Regions from separate parts of the Streptomyces sp. NPDC016562 genome, predicted to be linked through region 1. Evidence: riboswitches for the same ligand, from Rfam matches in the RefSeq annotation. Region 1 holds a riboswitch; each other region holds the start of a gene.
The links. Region 1 has a riboswitch for cobalamin ahead of cobN (cobaltochelatase subunit CobN). Riboswitches for the same ligand answer to the same signal wherever they lie in the genome.

Region 2: it holds a riboswitch for cobalamin, as region 1 does, so the genes downstream of both, ACF059_RS02180 (ribonucleoside-diphosphate reductase subunit alpha) here and cobN (cobaltochelatase subunit CobN) in region 1, are expected to answer to the same signal.
Region 3: it holds a riboswitch for cobalamin, as region 1 does, so the genes downstream of both, ACF059_RS14675 (ABC transporter substrate-binding protein) here and cobN (cobaltochelatase subunit CobN) in region 1, are expected to answer to the same signal.

What each region holds. Positions count from the first base shown of each region.
Region 1 covers NZ_JBIBRZ010000002.1:493,967-500,712, reverse strand. The annotation lists gene ACF059_RS10095 (precorrin-8X methylmutase) at 1-216, opposite strand, end outside; gene ACF059_RS10090 (cobalamin biosynthesis protein CobG) at 221-1,555, opposite strand; cobalamin riboswitch at 2,262-2,420, shown strand; gene cobN (cobaltochelatase subunit CobN) at 2,453-6,148, shown strand; gene ACF059_RS10080 (replication initiator) at 6,606-6,746, shown strand, end outside.
Region 2 covers NZ_JBIBRZ010000001.1:479,220-485,965, forward strand. The annotation lists gene ACF059_RS02170 (carbon starvation CstA family protein) at 1-1,328, shown strand, start outside; gene ACF059_RS02175 (CstA-like transporter-associated (seleno)protein) at 1,325-1,522, shown strand; cobalamin riboswitch at 1,726-1,858, shown strand; gene ACF059_RS02180 (ribonucleoside-diphosphate reductase subunit alpha) at 2,001-4,388, shown strand; gene ACF059_RS02185 (ribonucleotide-diphosphate reductase subunit beta) at 4,388-5,404, shown strand; gene ACF059_RS02190 (hypothetical protein) at 5,499-5,717, opposite strand; gene ACF059_RS02195 (helix-turn-helix domain-containing protein) at 5,799-6,746, shown strand, end outside.
Region 3 covers NZ_JBIBRZ010000002.1:1,541,988-1,548,733, forward strand. The annotation lists gene ACF059_RS14665 (serine/threonine-protein kinase) at 1-1,529, shown strand, start outside; gene ACF059_RS14670 (hypothetical protein) at 1,546-2,064, opposite strand; cobalamin riboswitch at 2,173-2,313, shown strand; gene ACF059_RS14675 (ABC transporter substrate-binding protein) at 2,359-3,354, shown strand; gene ACF059_RS14680 (FecCD family ABC transporter permease) at 3,351-4,409, shown strand; gene ACF059_RS14685 (ABC transporter ATP-binding protein) at 4,406-5,188, shown strand; gene ACF059_RS14690 (N,N-dimethylformamidase beta subunit family domain-containing protein) at 5,227-6,746, opposite strand, start outside.

The DNA of each region.
Region 1 (6,746 bases):
CTCCAGCGCGGCGCGGGCGCGCAGCACCACCTCGGGGGTGTACCCCAGGTCCTGCGGGAGGTCGGTCATCCCGCACGCGTGAATCATGCGCACCGCGACCTGGGCGACCGAGGCGGGCAGCCCGGAGAGGTCCGCCTCGGCGCGGATCGTGGCAAAGGACTGGCGGTAGATCGCGGCGCCGTCCTTCTCGTACTCGAACACGGTGTACTCGCTCATTTCTTCACTGCGTCTTCGGACTCTGAGGTGATGAGGGGATCTCGCGTGCGGCCGTCAGGGCGTCCGCCAGGTCTTGTAGGCCTTGCTGGTACGGCTGGTGCGTCTGGTACGGCTGATGCGACAGGGCCTGCCCGTGCGCGGAGAGCCGGTAGCCGTCCTGCGTGGCTACCACGTCGACCCACTGCGTCCCCCGCGGGTGCCCGCACCGGCGCTCGCACCCGGACCAGTGCACGGGCAGCGGCCCCAGGGCCCGCTCGACGAGGGCGCGCGCGTCGGCGCGTACGTCCGCGAGGGATTTCGCGCAACCGGGGCGCCCCGTACAGGCGGTGACGGACAGCCAGGGACTGTCGGGGGACACGACCAGCCCGGCGGCCTCCAGCAGGGCCGGGCCGTCGACCGGCTCCCCGAGCGGGGCGCCGGGCAGGATGACGGTGCGCCACGGGGTGATCCGCAGCCCATCGCCGTGCTCGGCGACCCGCACCAAGACCCGCCACTGTTCGGTGGTCAGCCGCCCCAGCGGGGGCAGGACGCACAGGGCTCCGCGCGGGCCCGGTCCCGCGCCCCGGCCCCAGGGCTGGGGCGGCGGGCAGTACGGCCAGTCCACCGCGGCCTCGCGCGTCGCCTCGATACCGGCGGCGGCCAGCCGCGCGCCGAACTCGCCCTCGTCCAGGCCGTGTTCCGGGGGAAGCTCGCTCACCCGCCAGGCCCGGGTGCCGGCCGCGTCGGCGGCGTCGAGGAAGTACTCGGCGGCGAGCAGTGCGGCGCGCGGGGCGTCCTGCGCGGCGACGGCCACGGCGCCGGAGGCGGCCGGCCCCAGACGCACCAGCGCCCGCTCCCCCGCCCCCGGCCGGCCGAGCACGGTGATGTCCGGCTCCAGGGCGGCCACGTCCCCGCGCCCGTCGTCGAAGGCGAAGAGGAACCGCCCGGACAGGGCGGTGACCCGCGCGTTCGCGCACAGCAGCCGGTCCAGTTCGCGGACCCAGGGCAGCACGTCCTGCGAGGCGGGCGTGGCCACGATGTTGCGCACCCGCTCGTGACCGGGCGCGGGCAACAGCCCGGCGGAGTCGAGCAGCCGCGCGAGCCCGGCGCCGCACCCCTCGGCGAGGCCGCGCACCTGGACGTTGCCGCGGGAGGTGAGCTCCAGGTGCCCGTCGCCGAACCGGTCGGCGGCCAGCGCGAGCAGGGACCCCTGGCGCGCGGTCAGCGCTCCGCCGGGGATCCGCACACGGGCGAGGTACCCGTCGTCCGCCGCGTGCAGCCGCAGCGCACCGGGGCATGCGTCACCGCGATCCCGTATGACGGGTTCGTCCCGCGATACGGCGGAGGGGGGCTGGGGCATGGCGGCGAGCATACCCACGATTCCGATCCCCCGACCTGTGTCCGTCACCACCCTCCTGCCACCACCAGTCACCCCACCCCCCATCCCGGCCCCCACCCCCACCAGAAACCCCACCCCCTCCCGGCCTCCACCCCACCCACAACCGCACGCCCCTCCCCGCCTCCACCCCCACCAGCCAATCCACCCCCACCACCAGCACTCCCCCACCGCGATTCCACCCCGCGCCGCCCACTCCAGCCCCGCCGGCGTTTGAGGCGCGGGGCCCGGGGCAGAGCCCCGCCCATCCAGCCCCCCCCCCCCCCCCCCCCCCCCCCCCCCCCCCCCCCCCCCCCCCCCCCCCCCCGGGGCGGGGTCGGGGGCCGGGGGGGGGGGGCCCCCCCCCCGCAACGGCGCCGCGCCAACACCCCCAGCGCCACCCCCGGCAAAGCCCCTCCCGCCCCCACCAACCGAGGCGCGGCCCCCACCCCCCCGCCTACGGGGCCCGGGAAAAGCCCCGCCCATCCAGCTCCGCCGCCCACTCCAGCTCCGCCGCCCACTCCCGCCCCGCCACCCACACCAGCCCCGCCGGCGTTTGAGGCGCGGGGCCCGGGGCAGAGCCCCGGCAACGGCGCCGCGCCAACACCTCCAGCGCCACCCCCGGCAAAGCCCCCGACCCCCACCCGCCCCCGCCCACGCCCACCCCGGCCCGGCCTGCACAAACTCACGCCCTAAGATGACCTTCCGGCGGACCACACGGCCCGCCGTCGCCGAGGACGGCGACATGGGAGGAAGCCCGGTGAGATTCCGGCGCGGTCCCGCCACTGTGAACCCGGCAGAGCCACACCGCCGGGCAAGTCAGGAACTCCCGCTGTCCTCACTGCCCGGGGCGCGGAAACCCCGAGGAAGGCCTGCCGCCGCATGATCCTGCTGCTGTCGACGTCCGACACCGATCTGCTCAGCGCTCGCGCCGCGAACACGGCTGACGCCCCCGTCCCGTACCGGTTCGCGAACCCCTCCCGCCTCCCTCTCGACGACCTCCCCGGACTCCTCGACGGAGTCGACCTGGTCGTCGTACGCCTCCTCGGCGGACTCCGCGCCTGGCAGGAGGGCCTCGACGTCCTCCTCGCCCCCGGCCAGAGCCGCCCCGTGGTGGTCCTCACCGGAGAACAGGCCCCGGACGCCCAGCTGATGGAGGCCTCCACGGTCCCGATCGGCATCGCGGCCGAGGCCCACGGCTACCTCGCGCACGGCGGCCCGGCCAACCTCGACCAGCTGGCCCGGTTCCTCTCGGACACCGTCCTGCTCACCGGCCACGGCTTCGAACCCCCCGCCGCCTCCCCCACCTGGGGCCCCCTGGACCGCCCGGCACCCGCCCCAAGCACAGGCACGGCCCCCACCACAGGCACGGCCTCCACCACGGGCACGGGCACCACCCCCGGCACCACCACGGCGGCCCCCACCCCCAAGGTCGCCGTCCTCTACTACCGCGCCCACCAGATGAGCGGCAACACCGCCTTCGTCCACGCCTTGTGCGACGCCATCGAGGCCCACGGCGCCGAGCCGCTCCCCCTCTACGTCTCCTCCCTCCGCACCCCGGAGCCCGAGCTCATCCAGGCCCTGGAGTCCGCGGACGCGATCATCACCACCGTCCTCGCGGCCGGCGGCACCCGTCCCGCCACCGCCTCCGCCGGCGGCGACGACGAGTCCTGGGACGCGGGCGCGCTCGCCGCGCTCGGTGTGCCGATCCTCCAGGCCCTGTGCCTGACCGGCTCCCGCGGTACCTGGGAGGAGAACGACGAGGGCCTCTCCCCCCTCGACGCCGCCACCCAGGTCGCCGTACCCGAATTCGACGGCCGCCTGATCACCGTCCCGTTCTCCTTCAAGGAGATCGACGAGGACGGCCTCCCCGCCTACGTGGCCGACCCCGAGCGCGCCTCCCGCGTCGCCGGCATCGCCGTACGCCACGCCCGCCTGCGCCACATCGACCGCCGCGACAAGAAGATCGCCCTGGTCCTGTCGGCGTACCCCACCAAGCACTCCCGCATCGGCAACGCGGTGGGCCTGGACACCCCGGCCAGCGCCGTCGAACTGCTGCGCACGCTCATCGCCGAGGGCTACGACTTCGGCCCCGTCCCCGAGATCCCCGGCCTGGTCTCCGGCGACGGCGACGAGCTGATCCGCGCCCTGATCGAGGCCGGCGGCCACGACCAGGACTGGCTCACCGAGGAGCAGCTGGCCCGCAACCCGGTCCGCATCCCGGCCGCCGACTACAAGCGCTGGTTCGCCGAGCTCCCCGCCGACCTGCGCGAGAGCGTCGAGGAGCACTGGGGCGAGGCCCCCGGCAACATGTTCGTCGACCGCTCCGCCAACCCGGAGGGCGACATCGTCCTGGCCGCGCTGCGCCGCGGGAACCTCCTCATCCTGATCCAGCCGCCGCGCGGCTTCGGCGAGAACCCGATCGCGATCTACCACGACCCGGACCTCCCCCCGTCGCACCACTACCTGGCGGCCTACCGCTGGATCCAGGCCGGCGCCCACGACGGCGGTTTCGGTGCCGACGCGATGATCCACCTGGGCAAGCACGGCAACCTCGAATGGCTCCCGGGCAAGAACGCCGGCCTCTCGGCGTCCTGCGCGCCCGACGCCGCGCTCGGCGACCTGCCCCTCATCTACCCGTTCCTGGTCAACGACCCGGGCGAGGGCACCCAGGCCAAGCGCCGCGTGCACGCCACCCTGGTCGACCACCTCGTACCGCCGATGGCGCGCGCGGAGTCGTACGGCGACATCGCACGCCTGGAGCAGCACCTGGACGAGTACGCCCAGATCTCCGCGATGGACCCGGCCAAACTCCCGGCCATCCGCGCCCAGATCTGGACCCTCATCCAGGCCGCGAAGCTCGACCACGACCTGGGTCTGGCCGAACGCCCGGACGACGACGGCTTCGACGACTTCCTGCTCCACGTCGACGGCTGGCTGTGCGAGGTCAAGGACGCCCAGATCCGCGACGGCCTGCACGTCCTGGGCGGCGCCCCGACCGGTCCGGCCCGCGTCAATCTGGTCCTCGCCATCCTGCGCGCCCGCCAGATCTGGGGCGGCACGACGGCCCTTCCGGGCCTGCGCGAGGCGCTGGGCCTGGACGAGTCCGCGGCCACCCGTACCTCGGCGGACGCCATCGAGGAGCAGGCCCGCGCCCTGGTCCAGGCGATGGAGGACGCGCAGTGGTCCCTCGACGCCGTGGCCTCGGTCACGGCGGGCCACCCGCAGTCGGTGACGGACGTCCTGACCTTCGCGGCGCGCGAGGTCGTCCCGCGCCTGGCCGGGACGACGGACGAGATCGCCCACGTGGTCTCGGCCCTGGACGGCGGCTTCGTCCCCGCCGGCCCCTCCGGCTCGCCGCTGCGCGGCCTGGTCAACGTCCTGCCGACGGGCCGCAACTTCTACTCCGTGGACCCGAAGGCCGTCCCCTCCCGCCTGGCGTGGGAGACGGGCCAGGCCCTCGCGGAGTCCCTCCTGACCCGCTACCGCACGGACAACGGCGAGTGGCCGGCCTCGGTCGGCCTGTCCCTGTGGGGCACGAGCGCGATGCGCACCTCGGGCGACGACGTGGCGGAGGCCCTCTCCCTGCTCGGCGTGCGCCCCGTCTGGGACGAGGCCTCGCGCCGCGTGACCGGCCTGGAAGCCATCCCGCTCGCCGAGCTGGGCCGTCCCCGCATCGACGTGACCCTGCGCATCTCGGGCTTCTTCCGCGACGCGTTCCCGCACGTCATCGGCCTGCTGGACGACGCGGTCCGCCTCGCGGCCTCGCTCGACGAGCCGGCGTCCGACAACTTCATCCGGGCCCACGCCCAGGCGGACCTGGCCTCCCACGGCGACGAACGCCGCGCGACGACCCGTATCTTCGGCTCGCGCCCGGGCACGTACGGCGCCGGCATCCTCCAGCTGATCGACAGCCGCGACTGGCGTACGGACGCGGACCTGGCCGAGGTCTACACGGTCTGGGGCGGCTACGCGTACGGCCGCGGCCTCGAAGGCCGCCCGGCCCGCGACGAGATGGAGACGGCCTACAAGCGCATCACCGTGGCCGCGAAGAACACGGACACCCGCGAGCACGACATCGCGGACTCGGACGACTACTTCCAGTACCACGGTGGCATGGTGGCCACGGTCCGCGCCCTGCGCGGCACGGCCCCCGAGGCGTACATCGGTGACTCCACCCGCCCGGAGACGGTCAAGACCCGCACCCTGGTCGAGGAGACCTCGCGCGTCTTCCGCGCCCGCGTGGTCAACCCGAAGTGGATCGAGGCGATGCGCCGCCACGGATACAAGGGCGCCTTCGAACTCGCGGCCACGGTCGACTACCTCTTCGGCTACGACGCCACGACGGGCGTGGTGGCGGACTGGATGTACGACAAGCTCACCGAGACCTACGTCCTGGACCCGGAGAACCGCGCCTTCCTGGAGGAGGCCAACCCCTGGGCCCTGCACGGCATCGCGGAACGCCTCCTGGAGGCCGAGTCCCGCGGCATGTGGGAAAAGCCGGACCCCCAGATCCTCGAATCCCTCCGCCAGGTCTACCTGGAGACGGAGGGCAACCTCGAGGGCGAGTCCGACTAAGCCGGCTCACCATCCCAAGGCCGTCCCCCTCACCCGCCACGGGGAGGGGGACGCCTTTCGCATGCGCCCGACTCCCCCGCCCCCAAGCACACGACCGAACCGGCCCACTACCCCTTGCCGGTCCGTCACAGCACGCCAAGCGTCTGTACCCACCGCACGTTCTACGACTGCCCGCAAATCGGCGACGGCCTTGACCCCGAACGCCCCGCAGCAGCTCACCGCTCTTGTGGGTGACCCCCTGAGCGCGCCCACGGGACCCGCGAGCACCTCGGCAAGCGACTTGCCGGCCCACGCCTTGTCGAGCACCTTGAGCCAGATAAATGGCCATGGGTCCCCCTCCTGCGGTCCCCTCGGCCCTAAGCCGAACCACCCCTTTGGACCGGCCTCGCCCCCGACCTCGAACGCCTCGCCACCCTCATCGGTGGCGGTCCGACGCGCGAACAGGCGGTGGCGACTCGTGCGTGACGACGGACTCCTCACCGTCCCGGAGGGATGGCCCGACAACCACCTGAATCTGCGCAAGTGGGCCCACATGCTCGGCTTCCGTGGCCACTTCTCCACCAAGACCCGCGCCTACTCCACCACCCTCGGCGCCCTC
Region 2 (6,746 bases), on a different contig from region 1:
CCCGCGACTACCTCTCCACCTTCATGAAGATCGGCACCATCGCCCTGCTCGCCCTGGGCGTGGTCATCGCGATGCCGACGCTGAAGATGCCGGCGATCACGGACTTCGCCTCGCGGGGCGACGGCCCGGTCTTCGCCGGGTCGATGTTCCCGTTCGTCTTCATCACCATCGCCTGCGGGGCCCTGTCCGGCTTCCACTCCCTGGTCGCCTCCGGCACCACCCCGAAGATGATCCAGAAGGAAACCCAGGTCAGGGTCATCGGCTACGGCGCGATGCTCACCGAGTCCTTCGTCGCCGTCATGGCGATCATCGCGGCCTGCATCATCGAGCCGGGCCTCTTCTTCGCGGTCAACTCCCCCGGCGGCGTCGTCGGCGCCACCGTCGAGTCGGCCTCGCAGGCGGTGACGAACTTCGGCTTCGCCATCTCCCCCGAGGCGCTGACGCAGGCAGCGAAGGACGTGGAGGAGGCCAGCCTGCTGTCCCGTACGGGTGGCGCGCCGACCTTCGCACTCGGGATGTCGGAGATCTTCTCGTCGGTGTTCGGCGGGGCCGGCATGAAGGCCTTCTGGTACCACTTCGCCATCATGTTCGAGGCGCTGTTCATCCTCACCACGCTCGACGCGGGCACCCGCGTCGGCCGGTTCATGCTCCAGGACACCCTGGGCAACCTGCACAAGCCGTTCAAGGACGTCAGCTGGAAGCCGGGCGTGTGGCTGGCGAGCGCGGTCGTCGTGGGCGCCTGGGGCTACTTCCTCTGGGTGGGCGTCAAGGACCCGCTGGGCGGGATCAACCAGCTGTTCCCGCTCTTCGGGATCGCGAACCAGCTGCTGGCCGCCGTCGCCCTGGCCGTCTGCACCACCCTGCTGGTGAAGTCGGGCCGGCTGAAGTGGGCGTGGGTGACGGCCGTTCCCCTGGTGTGGGACGTGGCCGTGACCCTCACCGCCAGCTACCAGAAGATCTTCTCCGACAACCCGAAGATCGGCTTCTTCGCGCAGCGCAGCACCTACCAGGACGGCATCGACGCCGGGAAGGTACTCAAGCCCGCGAAGGACATGGGCGAGATGCACACCGTGGTCACCAACGCCACGGTGGACGGGGTACTGTCCGTGATCTTCGCCCTGCTGATCGTCATCGTGCTGCTGGACGCCGCCCGGACCTGCCTGAAGGCCGTCCGCGCGCCGGAGTCGGTCACGCTCGCCGAGGTCCCGTGGACCGAGTCGAAGATCATCGCCCCGGCCGGGCTGATCGCGACCGCCGAGGAGAAGGCGGAGCTCGCCGCGGCGGGCCTCGACTCGGGCGGCGGACGGGTCAAGGAGCCGGTGGCGTGAGCGCCGTACGGGACGTCCTGGCGCGGGCCCGGTTCTACGTACGGGAGTTCTCCGGGGAGGCGGCCTACGACCGCTACGCGGCCCACGCGCGCTCCCACGACCCGGACGCGCGGGTCATGACCCGCCGCGAGTTCGAGCGCGCCCGCACGGACGCGCGCGAGGCCGACCCCCGCGAGGGCTTCGGCTGCTGCTGACCCCCGCCCGCCACGCACCCGAGGGGCCCCGCCGGACGACCGCGCGGGGCCCCTCGGCTGTGCGCGTCGGCGCGCGCGGCCCTTGGGGGACCGGCCTGCCCGCCTTCCTCGGCGGCGCCGTCCCCGGCGATAGCGGAGAGGTACCACGTGCGGACGGCGCGTCGCGGGGGACACAACATGTGGGGGGTCACGCATCAACTGCCCACCACATGTATGCTCATGGCTGCTGTCGCCGCAGGGGAATCCGGTGCGAATCCGGAACTGTCCCGCAACGGTATGAAGTGTCCGCCTACCGGATACGAAGTCCGAGGACCTGCCGACAGCGCGCCCGGCTCGACCGAACCGGGTGCCGACACGTCCGGGCTTCGCGGTTGGGCCGGTGGACGCCATGCGGTAGGTCGCGCTCCGGCGCGCCCGCATGCGCCCGCCCGCGCCCCGCTCCGCCGATGACCGGGCCGAGCGAGGGAGAGCTCCCGCCGTGACCATCGCGCCTTCAGCACCGCGCGCCGAGTCCACTTCTGGCGACAACACCGAGGGCCCGGGGGCCACGCTGCTGCGTACCCTCACCGAACTGACGGCGGACCTCCCCGACACCGATCCCGGCCGGGTCGCCGCCGCCGCCCTGCGCGGCCGCAGCGCCGCCGCCGACGACGCCGAGCTGCGCGGCCTGGCCACCGAGGCCGCCGCCGGTCTGATCTCCGAGGACCCGGCGTACTCCCGGCTCGCCGCCCGCCTGCTGACGCTCGCCGTCCGCGACGAGGCCGCCGGGCAGGGCTCCACCTCCTTCTCGGCCTCCGTCGCGGTCGGCCACCGCGAGGGGCTCATCGCCGACCGCACCGCGCAGTTCGTGACGGCCCACGCCGCCCGCCTGGACGCGCTGGTCGAGCACACCCTCGCCGAGGGCGCCGACGACCGCTTCGGCTTCTTCGGCCTGCGCACCCTGCACAGCCGCTACCTGCTGCGCCACCCCATCACCCGCCAGGTCATCGAGACCCCGCAGTACTTCATGCTGCGCGTGGCCTGCGGCCTGGCCGCGGACGAGAGCGTCCAGGCCGTCGAGGAAGTGGCCTCGCTGTACCGGCTGATGAGCCGCCTCGACTACCTGCCCTCCTCCCCCACGCTCTTCAACTCCGGCACCCGCCACCCGCAGATGTCCTCCTGCTACCTGCTGGACTCCCCGCTGGACGAGCTGGACTCGATCTACGACCGCTACCACCAGGTCGCGCGCCTGTCGAAGCACGCGGGCGGCATCGGCCTGTCGTACTCCCGCATCCGCGCCCGCGGTTCGCTGATCCGCGGCACCAACGGCCACTCCAACGGCATCGTGCCGTTCCTGAAGACCCTCGACGCCTCCGTCGCCGCCGTGAACCAGGGCGGCCGCCGCAAGGGCGCCGCCGCCGTCTACCTGGAGACCTGGCACGCGGACATCGAGGAGTTCCTGGAGCTGCGCGACAACACCGGTGAGGACCAGCGCCGTACGCACAACCTGAACCTCGCCCACTGGGTCCCGGACGAGTTCATGCGCCGCGTGAACGCGGACGCCGAGTGGTCGCTGTTCTCCCCGGCCGACGTGCCCGAGCTGGTCGACCTGTGGGGCGACGAGTTCGACGCCGCCTACCGCAAGGCCGAGGCCGAGGGCCTGGCCCGCAAGACCATGCCCGCCCGCGACCTGTACGGCCGGATGATGCGCACCCTCGCGCAGACCGGCCAGGGCTGGATGACCTTCAAGGACGCCTCCAACCGCACGGCGAACCAGACCGCCGAGCCGGGCACGGTCGTGCACTCCTCGAACCTCTGCACCGAGATCATCGAGGTCACCAACGACGGCGAGACGGCCGTCTGCAACCTCGGCTCGGTCAACCTGGGCGCGTTCGTCGTCGACGGTGAGATCGACTGGGAGCGGATCGACGAGACCGTCCGCACCGCCGTCACCTTCCTCGACCGCGTGGTGGACATCAACTTCTACCCGACCGAGCAGGCGGGCCGCTCCAACGCCCGCTGGCGCCCGGTCGGCCTGGGCGCCATGGGCCTCCAGGACGTCTTCTTCAAGCTGAAGCTGCCCTTCGACTCCCCCGAGGCGAAGGCCCTGTCCACCAAGCTCTCCGAGCGCATCATGCTCGCCGCCTACGAGGCCTCCTGCGACCTCGCCGAGCGCAGCGGCCCGCTGCCGGCCTGGGAGCAGACCCGCACCGCGCGCGGCGTCCTGCACCCGGACCACTACGACGTGGAGCTGAACTGGCCGGAGCGCTGGGACGCGCTGCGCGCCCGCGTCGCCGAGAGCGGCATGCGCAACTCCCTGCTCCTGGCCATCGCCCCGACGGCGACCATCGCCTCCATCGCGGGCGTCTACGAGTGCATCGAGCCGCAGGTCTCCAACCTCTTCAAGCGCGAGACGCTCAGCGGTGAGTTCCTCCAGGTCAACGCCTACCTGGTGGACGAGCTGAAGCGGCTCGGCGTGTGGGACGCCCAGACCCGCGAGGCGCTGCGCGACTCCAGCGGCTCGGTCCAGGGCTTCGGCTGGATCCCGGCCGAGGTGCGCGAGCTGTACCGCACGGCGTGGGAGATCCCGCAGCGCGGTCTGATCGACATGGCGGCGGCCCGTACGCCGTTCCTCGACCAGTCGCAGTCGCTGAACCTGTTCCTGGAGACGCCCACCATCGGCAAGCTCAGCTCGATGTACGCGTACGCCTGGAAGCAGGGCCTGAAGACCACCTACTACCTGCGCTCGCGGCCCGCGACGAAGATCGCCCGCGCCGCGTCCGGCTCCGCCGTCCCGGCGGCCGCCGCCCCGCTCCCGCAGGCCGTCGACGCCGACGCGCTGGCCTGCTCCCTTGAGAACCCCGAGTCCTGCGAGGCCTGCCAGTAATGACCACCAGCGAACAGAAGAACCTCCTCGACCCGGGCTTCGAGCTGACCCTGCGCCCCATGCGCTACCCGGACTTCTACGAGCGCTACCGGGACGCGATCAAGAACACCTGGACCGTCGAGGAGGTCGACCTCCACTCGGACGTCGCCGACCTGGCGAAACTGACGCCGGCCGAGCAGCACATGATCGGCCGTCTGGTCGCGTTCTTCGCGACGGGCGACTCGATCGTCTCGAACAACCTGGTGCTGACGCTCTACAAGCACATCAACTCCCCGGAGGCGCGCCTGTACCTGTCGCGCCAGCTGTTCGAGGAGGCCGTGCACGTCCAGTTCTACCTGACGCTGCTCGACACCTACCTGCCCGACCCGGACGACCGCGCGGCCGCCTTCGACGCGGTCGAGGAGATCCCCTCCATTCGCGAGAAGGCGCAGTTCTGCTTCCGCTGGATGGACTCCGTCGAGAAGATCGACCGGCTGGAGACGCAGGCCGACCGCCGCCGCTTCCTGCTGAACCTGATCTGCTTCGCGGCGTGCATCGAGGGCCTGTTCTTCTACGGCGCCTTCGCCTACGTCTACTGGTTCCGCTCGCGCGGCCTGCTGCACGGCCTGGCGACGGGCACCAACTGGGTGTTCCGCGACGAGACCATGCACATGAACTTCGCGTTCGAGGTCGTGGACACGGTCCGCAAGGAGGAGCCGGAGCTCTTCGACGACGCGCTCCAGCAGCAGGTCACCGACATGCTGAAGGAGGCCGTGGAGGCGGAGCTGCAGTTCGGGCGCGACCTGTGCGGTGACGGCCTGCCGGGCATGAACACCGAGTCGATGCGCGAGTACCTGGAGTGCGTCGCGGACCAGCGCCTGGTCCGTCTCGGGTTCCCGCCGGTGTACGGCTCGCAGAACCCGTTCTCCTTCATGGAGCTGCAGGGCGTCCAGGAGCTGACGAACTTCTTCGAGCGCCGGCCGTCGGCCTACCAGGTCGCGGTCGAGGGCACGGTCGACCTGGACGAGGACTTCTAGACCGCGCGAGCAGACCGCGCTACGGCGCAGACGGCGCACGGCGTCCGATCACGGGCCCGGCGGGTGAGCACCTCACCCGCCGGGCCTTCGGCGTTCACTTGCCGGGGGCGTGCCGCAGGACGATGCGGGCCGCGCCGGCCGTGCGCGGGCGGGGCCGCGGCTGCGGCTGCCCGTGGCGGATGAGCTGCTCGCGCTGCTGGGCGGCGCGTACCTGCCGGTCGATCCGGCGGTCGCGGGCGATGCCGTAGAGCGCCGGGCCGAGCAGGAGGGCGGCGACGGCGAGGACGGCGAGGTAGTTCAGGAAGCTGTTCATGGCTCCACTCTCGCCGGGTCGACCAACATCAAACAGTGGCAGGACTGTCATGAAGGCGCGAATTACTGCCACACTGGAGTCATGCTGAACAACGTGGCGGTAGCGCTGGTCGACGGGGTGACCCCCTTCGAATTCGGGATCTTCTGCGAGGTCTTCGGGATCGACCGCAGCGAGCAGGGGCTGCCGGTGTACGACTTCGCCGTGTGCGCGGCCGAGGAAGGCCCCCTGACCATGGCCGACGTCGGGTTCGCCGTCACACCCGCGCACGGCCTGGAGCGGCTCCACGAGGCCGACCTGATCTGCCTGCCCGCCGACCGGCGGGCGCCCGTGCGGGAGTACCCCGAGCCCTTCCTCGACGCCCTGCGCGGGGCCGTGGACCGGGGGGCGCGGGTCCTCAGCGTGTGCAGCGCGGCCTTCGTGCTCGGCTCGGCCGGGCTGCTGGACGGCCGGCGCTGCACCACGCACTGGATGCACGCCCCGGCCCTGGCCCGGCGCTTCCCGCAGGCGATGGTGGACCCGGACGTGCTCTACGTCGACGAGGGCCAGGTGATCACCTCGGCCGGCACCGCCTCGGGCATCGACGCCTGCCTGCACGTGGTCCGCCAGGAGCACGGCGCCGAGGTGGCCAACACCATCGCGCGGCGCATGGTCGTACCGCCCCACCGGGACGGCGGGCAGGCCCAGTACATCCAGCGGCCGCTGCCGCGCACGGCCTGCGACACGGTGGGCGAGGTGATCGCCTGGATGGCCCGCCACCTGGAGGACGAGATCACCGTCGAGCACCTCGCGGAGCGCGCGCACATGTCCCCGCGGACCTTCGCCCGCCGCTTCCTCCAGGAGACCGGCACCACCCCGTACCAGTGGGTGCTGCGCCAGCGGGTGCTGCTCGCCCAGGAGCTGCTGGAGTCCACCGACGAGACGGTGGACGCGATCGCCGGCCGCTGCGGCTTCGGCAACGCGGCGGCCCTGCGCCACCACTTCCTGCGGACCCTGGGGACCACGCCGAATTCCTTCAGGCGTACCTTCCGG
Region 3 (6,746 bases), 1.0 Mb from region 1:
ACCTGTCGCACACCCGGGGCGGCCGCCCTGTGGCGATCAAGGTCGTACGCCCGGAGCTGGCCGAGGACCCGGCGTTCCGGCGGCGGTTCCGCCGGGAGGTGGAGGCGGCCCGCCGGGTCAAGGGGGCGTACACCGCCGAGCTGATCGACGCCGAGGCGGACGGGACCCCGCCGTGGCTGGCCACCCTGTACGTGCCCGGCCCCTCGCTGTCCGAGGCCGTCGCCCGCCGCGGACCGCTGCCGGTTCCCGCCGTGCTGTGGCTGATGGCGGGGGTGGCCGAGGCGCTCCAGGCCATCCACGGCGCGGGCATCGTGCACCGGGACCTGAAGCCGTCGAACGTGCTGCTGGCCGCGGACGGTCCCCGGGTCATCGACTTCGGGATCTCGCTGGCGTCCGGCGTCACCGCGGCCACCGGGACGGGCAACGCCATCGGGACGCCGCAGTACATGGCGCCCGAACAGGCGTCGTCGGGCGAGGTCACGGCGGCCACCGACGTCTTCACGCTGGGCCAGACGGCGGCGTTCGCGGCGACGGGCGAGGCGCTGTACGGAGGCGGCCCCCAGCTGAGCGTCATGTTCCGGATCGTGCACTCCCAGCCCGACCTGTCCCACCTGCCCGAGCAGCTGCGCCCGGTGATCGCCCGGTGCCTGGCCGCCGATCCCAAGGAGCGGGCCACCCCGGCGGAGATCGTGGCGTGGTGCCGGCAGCGGCTGGGGGCGGACGCGGATGCGGGCGGCGGCCCGGCCGTCTGGCGCGAGCTGATGGGGCCGGAGGTGGAGGTCCCTGCTCCTGTTCCGGATCCCACCTCGGTGCACACGACGCCGCTGCTGCGGCGGTGGCGGCCCGCGCCGGCCCCGGCCGCACCGGAGCAACGGCGGGCCCGCAGGCGGCGCGTCGCACTGGTCACCGCTGCGGCGGTGACGACGTCGGCCATGGTGCTGACCGGTCTGGCCTGGACGTACATGGACGACATCGGCAGGCTGCTGCGCGTCCGCAACGGGTCCCCGGCGGCGCAGAAGACCCCCTCGGGACCGGTGTCGGGACCGGCCGCGGGGACGGCGTCGGGTTCGGCCGCGTCCGCGACCGGCGGCGGGACGGCGGGAGCCGCCGGACCGGCGTCGGGCCCGCCCCAGGAGTCCAAGCCGCCCGCAGCCGTCCCGTACGCCGGGGTGCGCCTGGACACGGAGAACTCGGTCGGCGTCAAAAAAGAACCGGCCCAGCGCCAGGACCGCTCGGGGGACATCCGGCTGAACTGCGAGAGGACCGGCTGCGACCTGGAGAGCGACTCCAGCGTGATCACCATGCTGTTCCCCGATCAGCAGGGCTCCCTGGACGTGTGCCGGGCCGCCCTCACGGACGTCGACACGCGCGAGTTCGGGCTGGCCGGGGCGACGAACGGCAGCGCGTTCTGCATCAAGCACCCGTCGGGCGACATCGCGCTCTTCGTGATCCAGAACAAGTCGCTGGTGCAGTTGAAGAACTGGCCTCAGTGGGTGACCGCGGACATGACGGTCTGGCGCGCGTCCTGACGACCGCGGGCCGCCCTCAGGGCAGGCTCCACTGGCCCACGTCGTCCGCGAAGCCGCCGTTCAGGGCGAACTGGACCGCGGCCGGGCCGGCGTCCTTCGGCAGCCGGAAGGTCACGAAGCCCTCCGCGTCGCCGCCGGGCCGGAGCGTGAGGGTGTCGGGGAAGCGCGGCCCGGCGGTCGTGGGGAGGTCGAGCCCGGTGAACCGCTGCCCGGTGGCGTCGAGCAGATGCGCGCAGGCCGCGGGGGAGTCCTCGTAGTCGGCCGTCCCGGTGTTCTCCAGGTGGAACCGCACCGCGACGAGCCGGTCGTCGCCGCCGGGCTCGACAGTGGCGGAGCGTGCGGGGGCGGCCGGGTCGACCACCTGCGTGAGCGTGACGTCGAGGCGCTGTCCGGGCCCGTCACCCGTGAGGGAGACCGTCTCCCCGGATCCGCCGGGCGCCCCGGCCACCAGCGCGGGCACCAGGAGGGCGGGGGCCAGCAGCGCGACCGCCGCGAAGGCGCTCCGCGAGCGGCCCGGTGCTCGGCTGCGGCGCATGGCGGACCTCCCGATCCACGGCTACCCTGCCCACGATCCTCCGCGACCCCGGCTTCCGCCACCCGCGCGTCGGCGGACCCCCTTGCCGCCGCCCGCGCCCTCCCGCCGTTCTGGCAGACTGGGGCACGTCACCCAGGCGGTGCAGGACAGGAAACCGGTGCGATTCCGGTGCGGTCCCGCCACTGTGACCGGACGTCCCCCCGCGGGAGATCCGGGAGTCAGACACTGACGCACCGCCTCTGCTCGTTCTTCACGTCGACCAGGGGACGCGGATCCCCCGGAGAGGCCTTCGCCATGTCGCGCACCCGCGCCCTTTGCCGCGCCTTCGTTCCCCTCGTCCTCCTCATACCCCTGGCCGCGTGCGGCAGTTCACCGGACGTGCGGGAGCACGGGGCCGCCGCGGACTCCGCCGCCGCGCCCGGTTTCCCGTACACCCTCACCAACTGCGGGGTGAGCAGCACCTATCAGGCCCCGCCCCAGCGCGCCGTCACCATGAACCAGCACTCCACCGAGCTGCTGCTCGCCCTCGGGCTGGGCGAGCGGATCGTCGGCTCCGCCTATCTCGACGACGCCGTGCTGCCGCTCTACCGGCCCGCCTACGACAAGATCAAGGTGCTGGCCAGGGAATACCCCTCCAAGGAGGTCCTGTTCGGCGCCGATCCCGACTTCGTGTACGGCGGATACGCCAGCGCCTTCGACAAGGCGCAGGGCCGCGACCGCGAGGCGCTCGCGAAGGCGGGCATCAACTCCCGGCTGAACGTGGAGTACTGCTCCGAGGGGCGGGTCGGCTTCGACCAGCTCAAGACCGAGATCACCGAGGTCGCCCGCACCTTCGGCGTGCCCGAGCGCGGCGCCCGGCTCGTCGAGGACGAGCAGCGCCGCATCGACGCGGTGACCGCCCGAGTCAAGGACGCGCCCCGGCCGTCCGTCTTCGTCTACGACTCGGGCGAGACCTCCGCCTCCACCTCGGGGGGCAACGGCATCGGCAACGAGATCGTCTCCCTCGCGGGCGGCACGAACGTCTTCGCGGACCTCAAGGACACCTTCGGTGAGGTGTCGTGGGAGAAGGTCATCGAGCGGGCACCCGAGGTCGTCCTCATCTACGACTACGGCGGCACCACCGTCGAAGCCAAGAAGCAGCGCCTGGTGAACGACCCGGCCCTCGCCGGGGTCCCCGCCGTCAAGAACCGGCGGTTCGTCGTCCTGCCGCTCTCCTCCGCCGTCCTGGGCGTACGCGTCGCCGACGCGGTCGAGTCCCTGGGCCGCCAGCTCCACCCCGATGCCCCGTGAGGCTGCGCACCGCCACCGTCCTGCTCGTACTCGTCTGCGCGCTCGCCGCGTCCGCCGTCGCGGGCCTGGCCCTGGGGCCGGTACGGATCGCCCCGGGCCGGGTGTTGGACATCGTCCTCGGCGGCCTGTCCGGCGAGCGGCGCACCGGGGCCTTCGCCTCCATCGTGTGGGACGTCCGGATGCCGCGCGTGCTCCTGGGGGCCGTGGTCGGGGCGGGGCTCGCGGTGGCGGGCACCGTGCTGCAGGCGCTCGTACGCAACCAGCTCGCGGACCCCTTCCTGCTCGGCGCCTCCTCCGGCGCCTCGGCGGGAGCCGTCCTCGTGATCGTCTTCGGGGCCGGAGCCGGGGCGGGAGCGGGGGCGGGGGCCGCCGGATTCGCCGGCGGGGTGGGCGTGCCGCTCGCCGCCTTCGCCGGTTCGATGGGCGCGCTCGTCGCCGTCTACGCGATGGCCCGGCGCGGCGCGAGCTTCACCACCGGCCGGCTCATCCTGGCCGGAGTCGCCGTCCAGTACGTCCTGTCCGCCCTCACCAGCCTCGTCCTGGTGCTCGCCGCGCACCCCGACCAGATCCGCTCCGTCCTCTTCTGGACCCTCGGAGGCCTCGGCGGGGCCCGCTGGGACGAACTGGCGCTGCCCGCCACGGCCCTGCTCGTCGGCACCGTCCTGCTCGTCGCCCTCGCCCGGCCGCTCGACCTGCTCCTCGCCGGGGAGGAGGGCGCGCACACCCTGGGCCTGGACACCGGACGGTTCCGCGCCGCCGTCTTCGTGCTCACCTCGCTGGTCATCGGCGTGCTCGTCGCCTACAGCGGCGCGATCGGCTTCGTCGGGCTGATGGTCCCGCACGCCGCGCGGATGGTCGTCGGCGCCGGACACCGGGCGCTCCTGCCGGTGGCCGCGCTGGGCGGGGCCGTGTTCCTGCTCCTGGCCGACCTGCTCGCCCGTACGGCCGCCGCGCCCGAGGAGATCCCGGTCGGCGTGGTCACCGCGCTCGTCGGCGGGCCGTTCTTCCTGTGGATGCTGCGCCGCTCCAGCCGGACCGAGGGGGTCACCGGATGACCGGGACATCGGCGCGGCCGGTGGAACTCGCCGTGCGGGGCGTGCGGTACGAGACCGACGGGCACACCCTGCTGCACGGCGTCGACCTCACCGCCCGGCCCGGCGAGACGGTGGGCGTGGTCGGCCCCAACGGCAGCGGCAAGACCACCCTGCTGCGCTGCGTCTACGGCGTCCTGCGGCCCACCGCCGGCCGGATCCTGCTCGACGGCGCCGACGCGGCCGCGCTCACCGTCAAGGAACGGGCGCGGCGCGTGGCGGTCGTACCGCAGGACGCGAGCGGCACGCTCGGGCTGACCGTCCGCGAGGTCGTCGCCATGGGGCGCAGCCCGCACAAACGGTTCTGGATGCAGGACGGCCCCGACGACGTGCGCCGCGTGGCCGGGGCACTGGAGACGGTGGGCGCGCTCCCCTTCGCCGAGCGCCGCTTCGACGAGCTCTCCGGCGGTGAGCGCCAACGCACCCTGGTGGCCCGCGCCCTGGTCCAGGACCCCGGCCTGCTCGCCCTGGACGAACCGACCAACCACCTGGACATCCGCTACCAGCTGGAGATCCTCGGCCTGGTCCGCGCCCTGCCCGCCACCAGCCTGCTCGTCCTGCACGACCTCAACCTCGCCGCCTCCTTCTGCGACAGGCTGTACGTGCTGAAGGGCGGCCGGGTCGCCGCCTCGGGACCGCCCCGGGAGGTCCTCACGGAGGACCTGCTGGCCGAGGTGTACGGGGTGCGCACCCGCATCGGGGTCCACCCCGGCACGGGCGCGCCGAACATCGTCTACGGGTAGCCGTACGGGCCCGTGCCGAGCTCCACCGGAGGGCCTCGCTAACTCCCGTACACGGCACGGACGTTGTCCTGCGCCGGGTAGGTCCGGCCCGCCGGGCCCGCCGCGAAGACCCGCAGCAGGTTCTCCGTCACCCGGGTGGTCAGGGCCCCGGTCCGTGCGTCCATCCCGTGGTGGGCGCCGCCGGCGCCGTCGCCGGTGGCGTCCAGGGCCTCCACCCACCGCATCGTTCCGGTCGCGAAGACGCCCGCCCCGCTCGGCACGGTGTAGTAGGCCGTGTCCTGGTGGCTGGGACGGCCCTCGCACACCACGGGGGAGTGGGCCAGGATCTCGATCGGCCGCGGTGTCGGGAAACCGGTGTCGACCTTGTCGTACTCCACCCCGACCAGGTGCGCGAAGCGGTCGCCGGCCCGCGCGCCGGTGCCTTCGAACAGCCAGTGGCCCGGGTGGGTCACCACGTAGGGGGCGTCCACCGGATAGCCGTCGTAGATCACGCCGAGCAGCGAGCTCTCCGGGTCCGCACCGGGCGCCGAGCGGAAGTCCACGGTCGCCGGATGGCCGCGCTTGAAGCCGGGATCCTGCGCGTAGGAGGACTTGTAGCAGACCAGCGTGCGGTCCGGCCCGAGGTCGGAGGGCTCCAGCCGGATCCGGCGGTAGCAGCAGTTCGCCCCGAGGACCGCGAGGTTGGTCCCGGCGTCGCGCGCCGCCGTGACGTGGGCCCGCTGCTCCGGCGACCAGTACTCGTCGTGGCCGAGCGAGAGCACGGCCGCCGCCCCCTCCAGCAGGCGCTTCTCCCGGGCCACGTCGGTGGTGGTCGCGTAGGCCAGGGGTATGCCGAGCCGCTCGGCGAGGGCGAGCAGCGGGGCCTCGTACGTCAGGAACAGGCCCGCGCCGTCGTCGTAGGCGTAGGGCCGGTCGAAGCTCACGGACAGGGAGCGCGAGGCGTAGCCGCCGCTGGGGCCGTCGTAGCTGCCGTAGCCTCCCCACCGGTTGTAGGCCTGCCAGGTGGCCACCGCGTTGACCACGACGGTACGCCCGGCCGTGGCCGCCGAGCGGACGGTGACGGGCACGAAGCGCTGGCCCTCGCCGCCCTGCGCGTCCAGCCGCAGCAGGTAGCAGCCCTCCGGCCAGTCCTTGGTCTCGACCGTGGTGGTACGGGCCCACCGGGTGCGCACCATGCGGGTGGCGGGGTCCACCGTGTGCTCGGGCTGGCGGGCCCCGGGCAGCGCCTCGGAACGCCACACCAGCCGGGCCCGGGCGCCGCCGTACCAGCCCATCCGGTAGGCGGAGACCGTGAACCGCGGGGCGGTGGTCGACACGTGCAGCCCGAAGGACTCGCCCGGAAGGACGCTGACCTTGTCCGCGAAGCCCTCGATGGCGCGCTCCGGACCGGCCTTGGTCACCGGCCAGTCGCCGTGGCCGGGGCGCGCGTTCTCGGCCGCGACGTCGAAGCCGTGGCCGGCCGCCGCCGAGGGCTCGCCGCCGGGCTTGGCGGACCCGTCGGCCCGCTCGCCGCCCTTGGCGCCCTGCCCGTCCGTGCCGCCGTCCCCGCCCGCGCAGC